4 regions of the Micromonospora sp. R77 genome follow, and region 2 is predicted to be linked to each of the others. Evidence: riboswitches for the same ligand, from Rfam matches in the RefSeq annotation. Region 2 holds a riboswitch; each other region holds the start of a gene.
What was found. A riboswitch is a leader RNA that binds a small molecule or an ion and turns the genes downstream of it on or off. The one in region 2 is predicted to bind cyclic di-AMP.

Region 1 (4,799 bases), 3.6 Mb from region 2:
ACCGCGCGGCCTACCTGCTCTATTCCGACCGCAGCCGGTACGCCGGCGGCGGCATCCTGGTGGTCGGCCCGTCCGGCGTCTTCGTCGAGTACATCGCCTCGGTGCTGCCGTCGCTGGGCGAGGAGACGGCCACCCTGCACTCGCTGGGCTCGCTCTTCCCGGGCCTGTCGGCGTCCCGTACCGACCCGCCGGACGTGGCGGCGGTGAAGGGGTCGTTGCGGATGCGCCGGGTGCTGGAGCGCGCGGCCCGGGACGCGGTGCCGGACTCCCCCGGTGAGCTGCGGCTGCTCTACCGGGGTGAGCTGCTGCGACTGGAGCGCCGCGAGCTGGACGGCGTCCGGGACCGGGCGCTGGTGCGCGGCGCCCGCCGCAACGAGGTGCGCCGGGTCGGTTTCGACGGCGTGCTCGCCGCGTTGTACGCGCAGGCCCGCCGGTTGCGGGTCGGTCGGCTGCCGGAGCAGCGCGCCTTCGAGGACGAGATCATCGAGCGCCCCGAATTCCGGGAGTTCCTGAAGGCCTGGTGGCCCCGCCTGCATCCCCGGCACGTGCTCGGTTGGCTGGCCCGACCGGAGCGGCTGCGCCGGTACGCCGACGGGATCCTGTCCCGTGCGGAGATCCGGCTGTTGGCCGAGGCGTACCGGAGCCTGGAGGTCGACGGGTTGACCATCGCGGACATCGCGCTGCTGGACGAGTTGGACGCGCTGCTCGGCAAGCCGGTGCGCCCGGCGAAACCGAAGCGCGACCCGTTCCAGCTGGCCGGTGGGGTACGCGAGCTGAGCACCGCCGCCGACCGGCAGCGGGCGGCCCGCGCCGCCGCCCGGGAACGTCCGGAGGACTACCGGGAGTACGCCCACGTGGTGGTCGACGAGGCGCAGGACGTGTCGCCGATGCAGTGGCGGATGGTCGGCCGGCGGGGCCGGTTGGCGTCCTGGACGGTGGTGGGCGACCCGGCGCAGACCGCCTGGACGGGTGACCCGGAGGAGCTGACCCGGGCGCGGGACCAGGCGTTGGGGCGGCGACGCCGGCACCAGTTCACGTTGACCACCAACTACCGCAACTCGGCGGAGATCTTCGCGGTGGCGGCGGCGGAGATCCGCCGGCTGTACCCGGACCTGCCGCTGCCCACGGCGGTCCGGTCCACCGGGGTCGAACCGGTCGAGCGGACCGTGCCGGCCGCCGCGCTGCCGGCCGCGACGGTCGAGGCGGCGGGCGCGCTGCTGGCCGAGGTGGAGGGAACGGTCGGCGTGATCACGCCGGTGCCGCGCCGGGACGAGGTGGCCGGCTGGCTGGGCGACCTGGGCGGCTCCCGGCTCCAGGTGGTGACCAGCCTCCAGGCCAAGGGCATGGAGTACGACGGCGTGGTGCTGGTCGCGCCGGGCGAGATCCGGGCGGACCCGGGGTCGGGGGTACGGACGCTCTACGTGGCGCTGTCCCGGGCCACCCAGCGGCTGACCACGATCGACCCGACGGGCTGAGTCGCCCCACCGGCAGTTGTGGCGGCGGTTGCCGGACGTTCACTTGCACACATAGCAATGTGAACATAGATTGGGTCGGGCTCGGCCGAGGGACGGAGGGTGTGGGAGTGGGCGCAGGTCACGACCACAGCGGCGCGATCACCAACGCCGCGCACCGGCACCGGGGCCGGCTCTGGGCCGCGTTCGGGGTCCTCGCCGCACTGATGGTGGTCGAGGCGGTCGCCGCGTTCGCCACCGGCTCGCTGGCGCTGCTCTCCGACGCCGGGCACATGTTCACCGACGTGCTGGGCATCGGCATGGCGCTCGCCGCGATCACCGCCACCCGGCGCGCCGACACCGACCCGCAGCGCACCTTCGGGCTCTATCGGCTGGAGGTGCTGGCCGCCCTCGCCAACGCCGTGCTGCTCGGCGGGGTCGCGGTCTACGTGCTGGTCGAGGCGGTCCGCCGGTTCGGCTCGCCACCCGAGGTGCTGGCCGGGCCGATGCTCGCCGTGGCGGCGCTCGGCCTGCTCGCCAACCTGGTCGCCTTCGCCCTGCTGCGGGCCGGGGCGCAGGAGAGCATCAACCTGCGCGGGGCCTACCTGGAGGTGCTGGGCGACCTGCTCGGCTCGCTCGGCGTGATCGGGGCCGCGCTGGTCATCGCGCTCACCGACTGGTGGTGGGCGGACCCGGTGGTGGCGGTCGCCATCGGCGTGTTCATCCTGCCGCGTACCTGGCGGCTGGGCCGGGCGGCGGTCCGCATCCTGGTCCAGGCCGCCCCGGAGCACCTCCAGGTGACCGCGGTGCACGACCGGCTCGCCGCGGTCCCCGGCGTGGCCGAGGTGCACGACCTGCACGTCTGGACGCTGACCTCGGGCATGGAGGTGGCCTCCGCGCACCTGACCATGACCCCGGGGGCCGAGGTGGGCGACGTGCTGGCGGCGGCGCGTACGGCGTTGCACGAGGACTTCCACATCGATCACGCCACGTTGCAGATCGAACCCGGAGCGTCGGCCGGGGCCTGTGGTGCGGTGGAGTGGTAATTAGCACACGCTTAAATCTCTGTGGTTATTGTGGTGCTATGCCGGTTTTGGCTCGTTCGAGCAGGGCCGCGTACCGAGCCTGCCCGGCATCACGCCGGTAGGCTCGACCGCGGCCTCCGCCGGGCGGCGCCCTCCGGCGCCTGCGGTGGCCGCCGCCTAATCGCCGCAGGGCGAGCCGGGGAACCATGTTCGTGGGGTGCATCCGCGTCAGCGGTAGGGATCTTCCGTCCCGAACCCGTCAGCTAACCCGGTCGGCGGCTGACGGAAGGACATGTGCATGCCATCAGTGGCACCAGTACGACGGACGGCCGCGCGGCTGGCGGCCCTGCTCGTCGCGACGCTCGCCCTCGGCGTCGCGGTCGCGCCGGTCTCCCCCGCGGGGGCCGCCCCGCTGCGCGTCGCCGCCCCCGGCGACGACGAGGGCGGCACCCCGGCGCTGCGCGCCCAACTCGACGCGGCCAGCAAGGGCTGGCTGGAGGCGAAGGCCGCGCTGGCCCGCTCGGTCAAGCGGCAGCAGCAGCTCAACGCGCAGCTCACGACCGTCGAGGCGGAGCTGGCCAACCGGGACGCCAACGTCGGTGAGATCGCCGGGGTGGCGTACCGGACCGGGCGGCTCAGCGCGGCGTCGGCGCTGCTCAACAGCAGCAGCCCGGACGGCTTCATGGACCGTGCGGCGGCGTTGGACCAGGTCGCCGCGCACGAGGACCGGGCGCTGCGCGAACTGATCCAGACCCGCGACGAGGCCACCCGCACCCGGACCGCGCTCGGCATCGAGATCCAGGAGCAGCGCAAGCAGGTCTCGGTGATGGACAAGCGCAAGCAGCAGGCCGAACGCGCCCTCGAGGTGGCGAACGACAAGGCCGAGAGCGCCCGCGACGCCGACAGCGGCAGCACCGGCAACCGGGGCACGTCCAACGCCGACGCCACCCCGGCACCGCGCAACTCGGACGGCTCCTGGCCGCCCGAGTCGTGCAGCGTGGACGACCCGACCCCGGCCGACGGCTGCATCACCCCGCGCACCCTGCACGCGCTCCGGCAGGCCCAGGCGGCCGGCTTCAAGCGGTACGTCTCCTGCCACCGGCCGAGCGGGTCGGGTGAGCACCCGAAGGGCCGGGCCTGCGACTTCGCCGCGCAGACCGACGGCTTCGGCGGCGTCGCCTCCGGCGGGGACCGGACGTACGGCGACAACCTGTCGGCGTACTTCATCCGCAACGCCGACCCGCTGGCGGTGCTCTACGTGATCTGGTTCAAGCGGATCTGGCTGCCGAGCAGCGGTTGGAAGGCGTACAGCGGCGGCAACGGCGACCCGTCCAGCGACCACACCAACCACGTGCACCTGTCCGTCTACTGACCCCGGCCGCCGGCCTGCCCGAGGTGGGGCGGGCCGGCGGCTACGTCCCGGGACGTACCCCGGATGTCGCCGCCGGGCCCACGACGACGCGCTCCGCACGGGCGAGCATCGGGGCATGAGGCGACTCTCCCCGACCGCCCGCAAGGCCCTGCTGACCCTGCACCTGGTCACCTCGCTGGGCTGGCTCGGCGCGGACCTGGCGCTGCTCACCCTGGGGATCGCCGGGCTGCGCGGCGCCGCACCGGAGGCGGTCTATCCAACCGCCGGGCTGGTGGTCACCTGGCTCTTCGCGCCGCTGAGCGTGCTGGTCTGGCTGGTCGGCGTGGCCGGCGCGCTGCTCACCCCGTGGGGACTGCTGCGCTGGCGCTGGGTGCTGGTGAAGTTCGCCCTCACCACGGTCATGCTCGGCCTGGTCCTGCTGCTGCTCACCCCCAGGGTGCGGCGGCTCGGGGAGCTGGGGGCGGCGGCGTCGGACCACCTGCGGGCGGACCTGGTGATCGCCCCGACCGTCTCCAGCACGCTGCTGGTCGTGGCAACCGTGCTCTCCACCTACAAGCCGTGGGGGCGGCTGCGCCGGCCCGCGCCTCGGCCGGTCGCCGCCGGCCGGCGCGGCTGAGGTCAGGCGGGGCCGTCCGGACCACGGTCGAGCACCGCGCCGAGCCGGCTGGCCAGCCCGAGGTGGGCCGCCCGGGCCTGCCGGAAGGCGTAGCCGAAGAGCGGTGCCGGTGCGGTCAGCGTGATCTCGACGTCGATCCGGACCACGCCGCCCGGCTCGTCGCGCAGCCGGGTGTGGTTGCGCACCGTGGTGGCCGGTCGTTGCCGGGCCACCGTCACCACCTCGTCGTCGGTGGCGATCAGCACGTCGGCCTGGTAGGTCACCGGGAAGCGCAGCGGGCCGACCGCCAGCCGGTCGGTGATCGCGTAGCTGGCCAGCACGCCCGGACGGGGCGC
Region 2 (4,799 bases):
CAAGCCGTACGCGGTGACCGACACCGGCGTGGACGGGGACGACTTCGTGGCCCGGTTCCCGCTCGCCGGCACCGGCTACGTGCTGCGGCGGGACATGTCGAACGTCGACGACGTGCTGACCCGGCTGCTGGACACCGATCCGCTGGCGTCGGCGCGGTGGGAGACCCGTCGGCGTTACCTGGGCGACTTCCCGGCCGAGGCGTACGCCGACGGTTTCCTCGACGCCGCCCGGCGGGAGCTGGAACCGGAGTGGAACCCGCCGACCCCGCGCGCCCCGGGCAGCGCCGAGCGGGACCTCTCCCCCACCGCCTGACCCTCAGCGGTAGGCGTCGAGCAGGTCGAGGACGGCCGCCGGGTCCTCGACGTGGGCGTTGTGGCCGAGGCCGGGCAGGGTGGCCACCGGTACGCCGTACTCCTTGAGCTGGGCGTCGGTGACCATCGGGTCGTGCTCGCCGCGGGCCAGCAGCACCGGCGCGTCGGTCGCGGCGAGCAGCGCCGGCAGGTGCGGCTCACCGACGGCGAAGACCGCCGGGTCCATCGCCAGCCGCCACCGGCCGTCCTCGCGCCGCAGCCCGGCGTCGACCGCCGGGTGTTCCGGCGCGAAGAGCCCGGTCAGGCCGGCCACCCGCAGGTAACGGCGGGCCGCCTCGTCCCGGGTGGCGAACCAGGTCACCGGCCGCGCCGCCAGCTCCGCGGCCTTCGCCAGCTCGGCGGGCGACCAGACCGTCTTGATGCCGAGCCCGACGACCGCGTCGACCGGCAGGCCGACGCTCCGCGCGGCCAGCGCGCCCCACCACCCCGCCGAGCGAGTGCCCGAGCACCACCAGCCGGTCGCGGGGACCAGCCGCTCGGCGACCGGCCGCAGGTCGGCCGCCACCCGCCGGCCAGGCCGGCGAAGGTGTACGCGGGCAGCGGCGGCGACCAGCCGTGGCCGGCCAGGTCGGGGGCGAGCCACCGGCCCGCCCAGCGCTGTTCCAGCAGCGGGGCCCAGGGCAGCCACACCTCGCCGGTGGCACCCATCCCGTGCAGCAGCAGCAGGTGCCGGGCACCCGTGTCGTCGGTCATGCGCCGCAGTGTGCCACCGGCCGGACACCACGCGCGAGAGCGGACATCCGACACCCGGCGAGGGGAGGGCCCGGGGGACGACGACGTCGGGCGCCGGCTCCAGGAGCCGACGCCCGACGGGTGAACGGGGTTGATCAGGCGGAGTAGCCGCGGGTGGCCATCCAGTTGGCCAGCTCGACGGTGCTGATCCAGTACGCCGGCAGCGACGGGTCCGCCGAGTCGGCGATCCGCACGGTCCGGCCGTCGTCGGAGTAGCCCACCACGGCGATGTAGTGGCCGCCCGGGAAGGAGTGCCAGCCGCCGTCGGTGTCGGTGGCGTCGCCGGCGACGTTGGCCACCACGGCCCGGCCCTTGCTGACCGCCGCGACCACGTCGGCCCGCAGCCGGTCGGTCTGCGCCGCGCTCGGGCTGCCCTCGATCATCCGGGTCCGGTACGGGTTGCCCTTGACCTGCTGGTTGAGCACCCGGGTGGTGTCCTCGGCCGAGTTGGTGCCCATCTCGGTGGTGCCCAGCGCGACGGCCAGCTCGTCCTGGGTCCGCTCGATGCCGGCGGCGCTCAGCGCGTTGCGCACCGCAGCCGGGCCGCAGTTGTAGTACGTGGTCTGTGCCTCGTAGGTGTAGTCGAGGACCTTCTTCGACGGCGGCTTCGGTGCCGCCTTGCGGGTGGTGTCCGGGTCCGGCTTGGCCGTGGTCGGCCTGGCGCTGGTCGGCTTCGCCGAGGGCGAGGCGCTGGGCGACGCCGGAGCGCTGGGCGAGACGGACGGGACGGCGGCGATCCGGGCCTGGGTGCCGGCCGCGACGTCACCGAGCTGCGGGGCCAGGTCGGCCACGGCGGCGGTGTTCTGCCGGCGGACGGGGGCGTCGTCACCGTGCGCCAGCAGGGCGCCGGTGCCGGAGGCCAGCACCAGGGCGGCGGCCGAACCGGCGACGATCTGGTAGCGACGTTCGGTGGCGAGGCGCCGCAGCTGCCGCTTCAGGGTGTGCTTCACAGGGGGCTTCCTCCACGGGGTGGGGGCGGCACACGCCGGCCCGGCGCGCGGAGATGCTCACGCGCGACGGAGCGGATCCGTGGGCGGGGTGGGCCGCGGGGAAGGGGTGCGCCCGGTCAGTCGGGCGCGCGGGCGGATGCCGGTATCAGCTCGCGGACAGGGCGAGCGACGGCACCGCGGCGCCGTGGAGGGGGTGTGGTCGAGGGGTGGCAGAGTGCTGCACGAAGACGGAACTCCTTCCGACACCGCCTACCGGGTTAGCTGACGGATTCGGGCGGGAAGATCGCCCTACCGCGGGCCGTGGCCCGCGGATTCACCCCGGATGTGCATGGGTCCCCGGTTCGCAGAAGATCACGATTGAGCGGGTCGGCGCGGCGTCGCCTCTTGCGATCGGAAACCGCACCGGACGCGCCGACACTACCGGCGGGTACGCGCCCTGCCAAGCGCTCCCACCTGCGTAAACGTCGAACATTGCGGATCCGACCGGAACAGACAGGTCACTGACGTCACTCAATGGGACGAGCAGCCGAGAAAGGAACGGCGGTCGATTACCGGACATACGGGGAGCGGGTGACCCGGCAACCTGGGACGGCATGGACCGCCACGCCCCGGATGACCGTTTTTCGATTCCGGGGCGATCCGGTCCGGCAGTTTCACGTCACAATTCAGCCAACCCGCGCCGGCCGCCACCGGGCGGTCCGCGGGACGGGCGCGCCGACCGGGGCGAAGGTCTGGGTCACCGCCTCGGACCGGCGTACCGGGACGATGCCGGGGCGCAGCCGCTCCGCCGCCGCGTACGCCTCCACAGCCAGGGCACGGGCCGACTCGGCGGCCAGTTCGGCGTCCCGCCACGCCCGCTGCTCCCGCTCGGCGGCGGCCCGGTACCCGGCCGACCGGCCGTCGCGTACCGCCCGGGCCAGCACGATCTCCTGCTCGGCGGGGTGCCGGCGCGGGTCCCACCCGTTGCGGTGGGCGAGCACGTCGGCGAGTTGCCGGGCGGTCAGGTCGCCCCGCCAGTGCGCCGTCATCGCGGCGTGGTGCAGCCAGCGCTCCCGGGACGCGTACTCGGCCGGGGTGCGCGGTGCGCGGCGCGGGCAGTACGGCACCGGCGAGCGTCGGGCGGCCACCTCCGCCTCGTCGTACGTCCGCCAGGCCCGGTCCACCTCCGCCTGGGCGACCAGCCAGCGCTCGCGGTGCCGGCGGGCGTTCTCCGCCGCCCCGGCGGCGGCGACGGCCACCTCGTCGGCAGTAGCGGCGCAGGTCGGCCAGTTGGGCCGCCTGTGCCACCGCCGGGTCGACGGCCGGCTCGTCGTCGGTCGGGGTGTCCCGCTCGGGGCGGGCGACCAGCACCGCGAGCAGGAGCAGGGCGAGCAGGAGCAGGGCCGACCAGATGGCGGCGGCCTCCGGGACCTCGATCAGGAACTGGTACAGAACGGTCTGCATGGTCGGCACCTCACGGAGCGGATGTGGTGAAGAGGTCCGCAGGACCCGGAGACGGGCACGACCGGTACGGGTGCCGCCGGGTGCATACGGGGGTGAGGTCGGGTGGTGCGTGCTCGCGGGCGACCGCCCGCACGACGTCAGCGGGCCGGCGGGGCGCGGGAGCCGAGGGCCGACGGTGCCGACCCGCCCGCGAGGTGCTGCGGGGTGCCCGGTACGGCCGGTGCGCGCGCGCCCCGCGAGCCGCCACCCGGGCCGGCAGGTCGCCGACGGCGGCGGGCGGGAGTCGGCCGTGCCGGTGGCCGAGTGGCCGACGCGGGCCGGGGCGGTGACCACCTGTCCGGAGCCGCCCCTGGCATCGACCGCCCGACCGGCGTCGGCCGTGGCCGCGACGGCGTGACCGGAACCGGCGGCGCGGGTGGCGGCGCGACCCGGCCGGCGGTGTGGAAGATGCCGTGACCGGAGCCCGCAGGGTGGGTGGCGGCGTGACCGGTGACGGTGGTCGGCGTGGGCCGCAGCCAGCGGGTCGGTAGTGCCGCGGCGGACCAGTCATCAGCGGCGGACGAGGGCGGCCTCGCCGGCCGGGGCCGTCCAGGGCGGCGCGGCCTGGGCGGGCAGCGCCGTCGCGCCGAGGGTGCAGGCGACCGCCACGGCCAGGCTGGTGAGCATGCGGGTGATCCACCGCGCCACCCACCACACGGGACAGGTGAGCGCGACCGGAAGCACGCCTTCACGCTACCGCCGATGCCGCCGCCCCGCACCGCCGCCGGGCGTGTCGCGCCGGCCCGATCGCGGCACTGATCAGGGTGGACGGTCCGCGCCGATTCATCTTCGTCATCAGGTTCGTAGTGGACGGCCGGCGCACGGCCGGCCGCCGCCGGCACGCCGAGCCGACGTCGATCAGAGGTCCGGCAGCCCGCCGGGCAGGGCTGCGGCCGGGCCGGGCGCTCCGGTCAGGCCGGGTCGCGCCGGCCGGCGTACTCGATCTGCCGGGTGGGCGCGGACGGCCGGGCCGGACGGCGCCCGCTGGACCGGGACTGACGGCCGGGGCCGGCGGGACGGGCCGAGCCGGCGCATCATCGGGGTCTCGACCCAGCGGTGCAGGGCACCGGCGAGCAGCAGGTTCACCACCAGGAAGCCGAGCACCGCCAGCGGCCCCCACCAGCCGGGCAGGCCGGTGCCCCAGTGCCCGGTCAGTCGCAGCGCCGTCATCATCACGAAGACGTGCACGAGATAGAAGGCGAAGGAGACCTCGCCGAGCCAGACCATCGGCCGGGACCGCCACGGCGTGCGCCGGCCCCGCAC
Region 3 (4,799 bases), 1.9 Mb from region 2:
CGCAAGCAGGTCGCCGGCGTACTCGCCATCCGGGACAAGTACAACAAGCAGAAGCAGAAGCTCGACGCACTGATCGCCACCCAGGTGAAGCAGCAGAACGACCTGGCGGCGAAGAAGAAGCACATCGACTCCGAGATCAAGCGGCTGACCGCCTCGCTGCCGAAGACCACGGTGAAGGTCACCGGCTGCCCGACCATCAACGGTGTGGTGAGCAGCGCCGCGCAGACCGCGATCCGCGTGGCGTGCCAGCAGGTCGGTGACCCGTACGTCTGGGGTGCCGTCGGCCCGAACTCGTTCGACTGCTCCGGTCTCACCCAGTACGCCTACAAGGCGGCCGGTATCTATCTGACCCACTTCACCGGTGCCCAGTGGAACGAGGGCAAGGCCGTCTCCCGCGACGACGCCCGCCCCGGCGATCTGGTCTTCTTCTTCAGCGACCTGCACCACGTCGGCCTCTACCTCGGCGACGGCATGATGATCCACGCACCCCGGACCGGCAAGCCGGTCCAGGTCACGAAGATCGCCTACATGCCGGTCGCCGGCTTCCGTCGGGTCACCTGATCCCCTGCCGCGCACGAAGGCCCCCGCTCGATGCGAGCGGGGGCCTTCGTCGTCGGCGGGCGAACTACTGCGGTGCGCCGACCGCGGCCGGCAGGATCTGCACGTCGTCCAGGTTGGCGAACATCACCCGGTGGCCGAACTGGATCTGCACGTACCGGTTCGTGCCGCGGACCACCGTGCGGTCACCGGGGGCGGAGCCGTCGAAGGAGACCGCCCGGTAGTACTCGCCCGGCACGATCCCGCCGAGCGCGTACCGCTGCCCGGCCGCGAAGGTGTACTGCAGCGGTGAGATCGACTGGTACGGGATGGTGTCCGGGTACGCCTCCCGTTCCGGATAGGCCCGCCCGTACACCGGGATGCTGGCGCGGCCGGGCTTCGGGGTGACCACGAAGCCCTGGGCCCAGGTCGCCGTCGGCGCGGCGGCCGGGTTGAGGAACCAGGCCCGCTGGCCGAGGTACCAGATCGCCGTCCAGTCGCCCTGCACGCCGGCGAGGGCGTACGTCTGGCCGGCGGAGGCGCGGGCGCCGTGGTCGGAGATGTACATGGTGTCCGGCGTGCCGTTGGGCCGCAGGCCGCGGTCGTTGACCAGCGGCGCGTCCGGGCTCGGCGCGGTACGCAGGATGACCGACGAGGAGCCGCGCAGCGGGCACGGGGCGGCCGGCGGGGTGGGCTTCGGCACGCCGGGCGGCTGCTGGTTGCAGCCGGTGAAGGCGGGCTGGTTGGTGGCGTAGTCGGGGTCGATGGTGACCAGGCCGGTGTGGCTGGTGCCGGTACCCCGGAACGGCGCCTTCATCAGGTCGAAGTAGTGCGACCAGTCCCAGTAGGGCCCCGGGTCCCAGTGCATGCCGGCCACCGTCCCGGCGGTGGTGCCGGGGACGTTGTCGTGGCCGAGGATGTGCTGCCGGTCCAGCGGGATCTGGAACCGCAGCGCCAGGTGCCGGACCAGCTTCGCCGAGGCCCGGTACATCGCCTCGGTGTACCAGGTGCCGTGGCCGGCGAAGCCCTCGTGCTCGATGCCGATCGACTTGGCGTTGACGTACCAGTTGCCGGCGTGCCAGCCGACGTCCTTGGCCTTGATGTGCTGGGCGACGTAGCCGTCCACCGAGCGCAGCGTGTAGTGCCAGCCCAGGTAGGTCTTGGTCTGCACCAGCTTCACGCTCGGGCCGAAGTAGCCCTCGGTGTCGTGGATGACGATGTACTCGATCTTCTGCTGCGCCGGCCGCTCACCGAGGTCGTGGTTGCCGTAGTCGCCCGGGTTCGGGCCGTACTTCTCGTAGGGCGCGGGGATCCACTCGCAGGCGAGCCGCACCGGGCACTCCAGGCCGTCCGGCCGCTCGGCCCGGCGCAGCCCCAGCTTGTGCAGGCCGGACTCGTCGGGCGTCACCGACCGGGCGGCGAGGGTCACCCGCTGCCCGTCGTCGGTGGTCCGGCTGGCGCCGAGGCCGATCTGGTCGTACACCTCGTCGGCGAAGGCCGCCGCGGCGTCCTCGGTGTCCGCGCCGGAGTAGCGGGCCACCGCGCCGTACCAGGCCGCCGGGTCGCTGCCGGCGCCGACGGGCGCGGCCAGCTCCTTCTGGTACGACGCCAGCAGCGCCGCGCCGCCCCGGATGTTGGCGGCGGCGTCGTCCCGCAGCGTCTCCTCGGCCACCCCGGTGAGCGCGGCGGCGGTGTCGAGGGTCTGCAGGGACGCCGACGGCAGCAGGTCGCCGGTCGGCTCGGCCGCGGCGGCGGTGTCCACGGTCAGCGGCCGGGAGTCGTCGCCCCGGGGGTCCTCGTTCTCGTCGACGTGCGCGCCGGACGGGGTGGCGGCGACCTGCACGGCGTCGGTCAGGTGCATGGGCCCGTAGCCGCCGCTGGTGCTCGGCTGGCCGGGATGGGTGTCCCAGCGGGACTCGAGGTAGGAGACGCCGAGCAGGACGCTCTCCGGTACGCCGTACTCGGCGGCGGCGGTCGCGTACTGCTGCTGGCGGTCGGTGGGTTGGTCGGTCCCGGTGGTGGCCGGGTCGGCGGTGACCGGGCCGGCGGTGAGCAGGACGGTGGCCGCCGCCACGGCGCCGGCGAGCAGGATCCGTCGGCGTGGCGGGACGGGGGTGAGGTGCATGGAACCTCCAGGTTCGATGGGGGTCACTGCGTGCCCACCCTCGCCCCCGGTACCGCTTCAGGTCAATACCTTCCGGTTAAATGATGTTGCCTGAAAGATTTCTTCACGAACCGCGATCCGGCGCCCTCAACAGGTACGGAGTGTCACGGCGTCGCGGGTTGCGGATCGATAACGGCCATCTCTACTCTGGTCAATCGTCGACCGGAAACTGGACCGTCCATCCCGGGCGGTCACGGTCGGACACCGCCGAGTCGCCTCCGGGCGAGCCGGGGACCCAGGTAACCGGGGTGAATCCGCAGCACTGCGGTAGGGCGGCTCCCTTCCCGCCCGAACCCGTCAGCTAACCCGGTAGGCGGTCACGCAGAAGGAGTACGGAAGCCCGGTGGCACACCATGCCCCGCGGCGACCGTCGGTCCGGTCGGTCGACCGGATGACGGCTGCGCCGCGCCCACGCTGGTCCCGCTTCACCACCCTCCTCGCCGCCCTGGCCGGCACCGCCGTCATCCTGACCGGCGGCGCCACGGCGGCCCACGCCGAACCCTCGGTCACCGAGATCGAACGCCAGATCGACCAGGACTGGGAGAAGCTCGAACCGATCATCGAGCAGTACAACGCCACCAGTCAGGACCTCGCGGTCAAGAGCCGGCAGGCCGACGCCCTCGCCAAGCAGATCGCCCCGCTCCAGCTCCAGGTCGACCTCGCCATGGGGCAGGTCAGCGGGCTGGCCGCCGAGGCGTACAAGGGGCAGAACGTCTCCACGGTGAACGCGCTGCTGGGCAGCCGCTCGCCGGGCGACGTGCTGGCCGGCCTCGAACTGCTCGACCGCTTCGCACACCGCCAGCAGCAGGAGGTGCGGTCGGTCGTCGACCTGCGCGACCAGCTAACCGCGAAGAAGAAGCCGCTGGACGAGATGGTGACCCAGCTGACCCGGACCAAGGCCCAGCTGGCGGCGAAGAAGCAGCAGATCAACGCCGAGATCGCCCGCCTCGGCAAGCTCCGGCTCAAGGTGTACGGCAGCGGCGGCGGCGGTCCGCTGCGGCCCGCGCCGTGCCCGTCCGGCTACCCGGGTGGCCCCGCCGGGGTCGCCGTCAAGTTCGCCTGCGCCCAGATCGGCAAGATCTATGTCTGGGGCGCCGCCGGCCCGGACCACTTCGACTGCTCCGGTCTGACCATGGCCGCCTGGGACAAGGCGGGTGTCTCGCTGCCGCACAACGCCCGGCAGCAGCACGACGTCACCCGACGGGTCAGCCGCAGCGAGCTGCGCCCCGGTGACCTGGTCTTCTACTACAGCGACCTGCACCACGTCGGCATGTACGTCGGCGACGGCTGGGTGGTCCACGCCTCCCAGTCCGGCAAGCCCATCACCATGAAGCGCGTCGACGACGGCCAGATCAACAGCTACGGCCGTCCCGGCTGACGGTGAAAGGAGGGGCCCCTTCTTAACGCCTCAGGTAGAGGAAGGGGCCCCTGTTAACACTCGGCTGGCCGGTCAGCGGGTCGGCCAGGTGCGCCAGTTCTGCCAGGCGCGGCTCGGGGTGGGGCCGCGCTGCCCCTGGTAGCGCGAGCCGTAGACGACCGAGCCGTACGGGTGCTCGGCCGGCGAGGAGAGCCGGAAGATGCAGAGCTGGCCGATCTTCATGCCCGGCCAGAGCGTGATCGGCAGGTTCGCCACGTTGGACAGCTCCAGCGTGACGTGCCCGGAGAAGCCCGGGTCGATGAAGCCGGCGGTGGAGTGGGTGAGCAGCCCGAGCCGGCCCAGGCTGGACTTGCCCTCCAGGCGGCCGGCGAGCTGGTCGCCCAGCGAGATCACCTCGAGCGTGGAGGCGAGCACGAACTCGCCCGGGTGCAGCACGAACGGCTCGCCGTCGGGCACCTCGACCATCGAGGTCAGGTCGTCCTGCTGCATGGCCGGATCGATGTGGGTGTAGAGGTGGTTGTTGAACACCCGGAAGAGCTTGTCCAGGCGTACGTCGATGCTGGACGGCTGCACCAGCGTGGGCTCGAAGGGCTCCAGCGCGAGGGTGCCCGCCTTGATCTCGGAGACCAGGTCACGGTCGGAGAGCAGCATCGGAACACCATAGCGACCGATACGGGCGAGCTGCGTGTCGGACTGCGCGTTAGTACGTGTGTTCGATAG
Region 4 (4,799 bases), 1.5 Mb from region 2:
GGCACGCGCGTGACCACTGAGGGTCAAGGGATTTCCGACGCGTGAAATGTGGATCACGTAAATCTTGACGTATCTTTCGCTGCGTGTGACGGTGGAGGCGAGGCCGCCTCCGTCGCCGGCCGGGCTGACCAGGTCGTTTTCGTGCCAGGGACGAGGTGGGGATGACCCCGAACACTCCGGAGCAGGCGCTCGCCGAGCTGTACGCGGGCAACCGGCGATTCGTCGGCGGCGCGCCGCGCCACCCCAACCAGGACGCCGACCACCGGACGGCGGTCGCCGACGGGCAGCACCCGTTCGCGGTGATCGTCGGGTGCTCGGACTCCCGGCTCGCCGCCGAGATCATTTTCGACCGTGGCCTCGGTGACCTCTTCGTGGTCCGGACGGCCGGCCACACGGTCGGCCCCGAGGTGCTCGGCAGCGTCGAGTACGCGGTGACCGTGCTCGGCACCCCGCTGATCGTGGTGCTCGGCCACGACTCGTGCGGCGCCGTGCAGGCCGCCAGGGACGTGGCGACCACCGGCACGCCGCCGGCCGGCCACCTCGGGGCGGTGGTCGACGCCGTCGTGCCGAGCCTGCAGCGGGCCGCCGAGCAGGGCGTCACCACCATCGACGGGATCGTCGACATCCACATCGCGCAGACCGTCGAGGCGCTGCTGGCGAACTCCACCGTGCTGGCCGAGCGGGTCACCGCCGGGCGGTGCGCGGTGGTCGGCATGTCGTACCGGCTGAGCGCCGGCGAGGTGCGCACGGTGACCACCGTGCCGGCGGGCGAGCAGACCGCGACGGACCGGACCGCTCCCGCCGTCACCGGCTGAGCGCCCTCGGACCAGAACGAAGGGGCCGCCCCGCGTGATCGCGGGGACGGCCCCTTCGTCGTACGTCGCCGGCTCAGAGCAACGACATGTGTACGTGGTCGGTGTGGTTGGACGGGCCGCTGTAGGACTTCCACCCCGTCGCCGGGAACCAGATCTGCCGGTTCCAGATCACGTAGTAGATGCCGAGCCGGTCGGCGTTGCGAATCAGGAAGGCGGCGAGGTTGTTGCCGTACCGGCGGGTGTCGTTGTTGTGCCAGGGGGAGAAGCCGCTGTTCTGCAACGACCAGTCGCAGGCCCGGCCCTTCGGGTGCTCCCACGGCCCACCCGGCCGGTAGCAGCCGACGAAGCGGTTGAAGCCGGCCCGCTTGACCTCCTTGTACGCGTGCAGCGTGCGCGGGGTGATGCAGCCGGAGGTGGTCGGATCGTTCTCGCTGCACGACTCCGGACGCCAGTCACCGTCGGAGCCGCGACCGGGGGCGACCCGGGCGACCGGGGAGGTGGCCGAGACCAGACCACCGGTGAAGCCCAGCCCGCCGACCAGGGCGAGCGACTTCTCCGCCTCGTTCTTCTTGCGGGCCATCTCGTTGGTCAGCTTCGCCTGCTCGCGTACCTCGGCCTCGACCGCCAGCCGGGCCTGCTCGGCGCGGTTGCGCACCGCACTGACGTCGGCGAGCTTCTGCTCGTTGACCATGTTCAGCTCGTCCAGCGCGGCGGCCCGCTTCACGAACGAGTCCGGCGCGTTGCTCTCCAGCAGCATGGCCATCGCGCCGATCCGGCCGGTCCGGTACGACTGCGCGGCGATCTGCGCCACCTGGGGCTTCAGGGCCTCCAGCTCGTCCTTGGCCCGGCGTTCCTCGGCGGCGAGCTGGCGCTGCCGCTCCTCGGACTTGGCCAGCTTCGCCTTCGCCTGGATGTAGCCCCGGTTGGCCGCGTCGATCACGTCGGTGATCAGCGCCGGCTCGTCGTCCTCCTCGTGCCCCGAGGGGGCGGGGGTGGTCGGGGCGGCCGTCGCCGGGGTGGGGCCGGCCACGACAGCGAAGGCGGCGAGCACGGCCACCACGGGTGTCAACCAGCGGCGCAGGGGTGCCGTCACAGTGTTCCCTTCCGTCGACCGCCGACCGGGTTAGCTGACGGGTTCGGGACGGAAGTGGCCCCTACCGCTCGCGCGGATTCACCCCATGTACCTGGTTCCCCGGTTCGCCGTGCGGCGATTGGGCGGCGGCACCGCAGGCGCCGGTGCGCGCCTTCGGCGGTGACCGGCAGCGAGGTTACCCGAGAGCACTCCCGGGCAGCTACGTCCTGAAGCCCACCAAACGCGGTATTTCGCTGCGACCCAGCGTGACCAGCATCGCGTTTAACACCGGCCGTCACGCTGCGCAGTGTCACCATCCGACCTCCGTACTCCTCGGGGCGTCCGGCCACCCGACGCGGCGGCGGGCGGCATGGTGAAGGCATGACGGAGCACGGGCAGGCGACCGGTCACGCCGGGTACTCGACCGGCCACGCCGGGCAGGCGGGTGGCCACGGCGGGGCGGGCGGGCACGACAAGCACGCCGGGCACGACCCGGAGATGTTCCGGAGACGCTTCTGGCTCTGCCTGGTGCTGACCGTGCCGGTGGTGCTGACCAGCCACATGGTGATGGACTGGTTCGGCTACTCGCTGGAGTTCCCTGGCCGGTCGTTGGTCGGGCCGGTGCTCGGCTCGGTGGTGTTCTGGTGGGGCGGCTGGCCGTTCCTGGTCGGGGCGGTCCGCGAGGTGCGGGACCGCGCCCCGGGGATGATGCTGCTGATCGGGATGGCCATCACCGTCGCGTACGGTGCGTCGCTGGCCACCAGCCTGGGCGCGTTCGACCTGGACTTCTGGTGGGAGCTGGCGGCCCTGGTGACCATCATGCTGCTCGGCCACTGGCAGGAGATGAAGGCCGTCGGGCAGGCCCGGGGGGCGCTGGCCGCGTTGGCCGCGCTGCTGCCCGACGACGCCGAGCGGGTACGGCCCGACGGGGGCACCGAACGGGTGCCGATCGCGCAGCTGCGGCTCGACGACGTGGTGCTGGTCCGCCCCGGCGGCCGGGTGCCGGCCGACGGACGGATCGTCGACGGCGGCGCCGAGCTGGACGAATCCATGATCACCGGGGAGTCCCGTCCGGTTGCCCGGTCGGTCGGGGATCGGGTGGTGGCGGGCACCGTCGCCACCGACTCGGCGATCCGGGTCCGGGTGGAGGCGCTCGGCGAGGAGACCACGCTGGCCGGGATCCAGCGGCTGGTCGCCCAGGCGCAGCAGGCCGGCGGACGGGCGCAGGTGCTCGCCGACCGCTTCGCGGCGTGGCTGTTCTATGTCGCCGTCGGCACCGCCGTGGTCACCGTGCTGGTCTGGAGCCTGCTCGGCAACGTCGGCGAGGCGGTGGTGCGGACGGTGAGCGTGCTGGTGATCGCCTGCCCGCACGCGCTCGGCCTCGCCATCCCGCTGGTGATCGCCCTCTCCACCGCCCTGGCGGCCCGCTCCGGCATCCTGGTCCGCGACCGGCTGGCCCTGGAGCGGATGCGCCTGGTCGACGCGGTGCTCTTCGACAAGACCGGCACGCTGACCCGGGGCCGGCACGTCGTCACCGAGGTGGCCGGGACGGCCGGTGTGGCCGGGCCGGAGGTGGTGCGGCTGGCCGCCGGGGTGGAGGCGGACAGCGAGCACCCGCTCGCCCGGGCGATTGTCGCCGCCGCCGGGTCGGCCGGCGGGCCGGCCCGGGCGAGCGAGCGGCTTCCGGTCGCTGCCGGGCCGCGGCGTGCAGGCCACCGTCGAGGGCGCCGAGTACGCCGTCGGTGGCCCGGCCCTCCTGCGCGAGCTGGGCGTACGACTGCCGGACGACCTCGCCCGGGTCACCGGGCGCTGGGCGGAGCGGGGGTCGGCCGTGCTGCACCTGGTCCGCCTGCCGGACACCGTGCTGGGCGCGCTCGCCCTCGCCGACGAGGTACGCCCCGAGGCCCGGGAGGCGATCGCCGAGCTGCGGGCGCAGGGCGTCCGGACCATCGCCATGATCACCGGTGACGCCCGGCCGGTCGCCGAGGCGGTCGCCGCCGACCTGGGCTTCCGGCCCGGCGTCGACGAGGTCTTCGCCGAGGTCCTGCCCGCCGACAAGGACGCCAAGGTCACCGAACTCCAGCGGCGCGGACTGACCGTGGCGATGGTCGGTGACGGGGTGAACGACGCCCCCGCCCTGGCGCGGGCGGACGTCGGCATCGCCATCGGGGCCGGTACGGACGTGGCGATCGAGTCGGCCGGGGTGGTGCTCGCCTCCTCGGATCCGCGCGGGGTGGCCGGCGTGGTCCGGCTCTCCCGGGCGTCGTACCGCAAGATGGTGCAGAACCTGGCCTGGGCGGCGGGCTACAACGTGGTCGCGCTGCCGCTCGCCGCCGGCGTGCTGGCCTGGGCGGGGGTGGCGTTGAGCCCGGCGTTGGCGGCGGTGCTGATGTCCGCCTCGACGATCGTGGTGGCGCTCAACGCCCAGCTGCTGCGCCGGGTGCGGCTCACGCCGGAGTGACCGGACGGTTCGTCGCGGCGGGTCACCGCCGAGCCGCTACCGTGGTGGGCGTGCGGACCGAGGCGGGCGTGACCACCGGGCGGTGGATGCGGCTCGTGCTGCTCTGCTGCACCCTGGTCGGGCTGGCCGCGATGCACACCCTCGGCCACGGCGCACATGCCTCCGACAGCCACGGCGCACACGCCTCCGACGGGCCCGGCGCGCACGCCTCCGCTCCGGCGGAGCACCTAGCCGACGCGGTCGTGGAGATGGCCGCCGGTGCGGTCTCCGGTCATGTCGTGGACATGGCAGGCGTGGCCGTCTCCGGTCACGGCTCGAACGGGGCCGCCGGGGCGCTTCCCGTCGTGCCGAAGGTCGCGTCGGCGTCCGGACGGACCGTCGACTGCGCCGGGGACGGCTGCGGGGCGGCGCTCGCGGTTCCGCTCGGCCCGTCCGGGGGCGACCCGGCAGG

Region 1: another riboswitch for cyclic di-AMP. It lies ahead of MRQ36_RS05365 (hypothetical protein); the one in region 2 lies ahead of MRQ36_RS22635 (C39 family peptidase).
Region 3: another riboswitch for cyclic di-AMP. It lies ahead of MRQ36_RS13370 (NlpC/P60 family protein); the one in region 2 lies ahead of MRQ36_RS22635 (C39 family peptidase).
Region 4: another riboswitch for cyclic di-AMP. It lies ahead of MRQ36_RS15595 (hypothetical protein); the one in region 2 lies ahead of MRQ36_RS22635 (C39 family peptidase).

The regions. Positions count from the first base shown of each region.
Region 1 is NZ_JALDST010000001.1:1,208,023-1,212,821, forward strand. It holds gene MRQ36_RS05355 (AAA family ATPase) at 1-1,475, shown strand, start outside; gene MRQ36_RS05360 (cation diffusion facilitator family transporter) at 1,583-2,497, shown strand; cyclic di-AMP (ydaO/yuaA leader) riboswitch at 2,641-2,770, shown strand; gene MRQ36_RS05365 (hypothetical protein) at 2,775-3,848, shown strand; gene MRQ36_RS05370 (hypothetical protein) at 3,964-4,464, shown strand; gene MRQ36_RS05375 (SRPBCC family protein) at 4,467-4,799, opposite strand, start outside.
Region 2 is NZ_JALDST010000001.1:4,795,023-4,799,821, reverse strand. It holds gene MRQ36_RS22645 (CDP-glycerol glycerophosphotransferase family protein) at 1-313, shown strand, start outside; gene MRQ36_RS22640 (alpha/beta fold hydrolase) at 317-1,000, opposite strand; gene MRQ36_RS22635 (C39 family peptidase) at 1,200-2,054, opposite strand; cyclic di-AMP (ydaO/yuaA leader) riboswitch at 2,286-2,428, opposite strand; gene MRQ36_RS22630 (hypothetical protein) at 2,720-3,292, opposite strand; gene MRQ36_RS22625 (hypothetical protein) at 3,324-3,527, shown strand; gene MRQ36_RS22620 (hypothetical protein) at 4,047-4,220, opposite strand; gene MRQ36_RS22615 (acyltransferase) at 4,395-4,799, opposite strand, start outside.
Region 3 is NZ_JALDST010000001.1:2,890,291-2,895,089, forward strand. It holds gene MRQ36_RS13360 (C40 family peptidase) at 1-561, shown strand, start outside; gene MRQ36_RS13365 (N-acetylmuramoyl-L-alanine amidase) at 626-2,662, opposite strand; cyclic di-AMP (ydaO/yuaA leader) riboswitch at 2,897-3,033, shown strand; gene MRQ36_RS13370 (NlpC/P60 family protein) at 3,093-4,079, shown strand; gene dcd (dCTP deaminase) at 4,152-4,730, opposite strand.
Region 4 is NZ_JALDST010000001.1:3,325,914-3,330,712, forward strand. It holds gene MRQ36_RS15590 (carbonic anhydrase) at 162-815, shown strand; gene MRQ36_RS15595 (hypothetical protein) at 889-1,908, opposite strand; cyclic di-AMP (ydaO/yuaA leader) riboswitch at 1,913-2,043, opposite strand; partial or broken gene MRQ36_RS34450 (HAD-IC family P-type ATPase) at 2,731-3,501, shown strand; gene MRQ36_RS34455 (HAD-IC family P-type ATPase) at 3,593-4,348, shown strand; gene MRQ36_RS15610 (hypothetical protein) at 4,399-4,799, shown strand, end outside.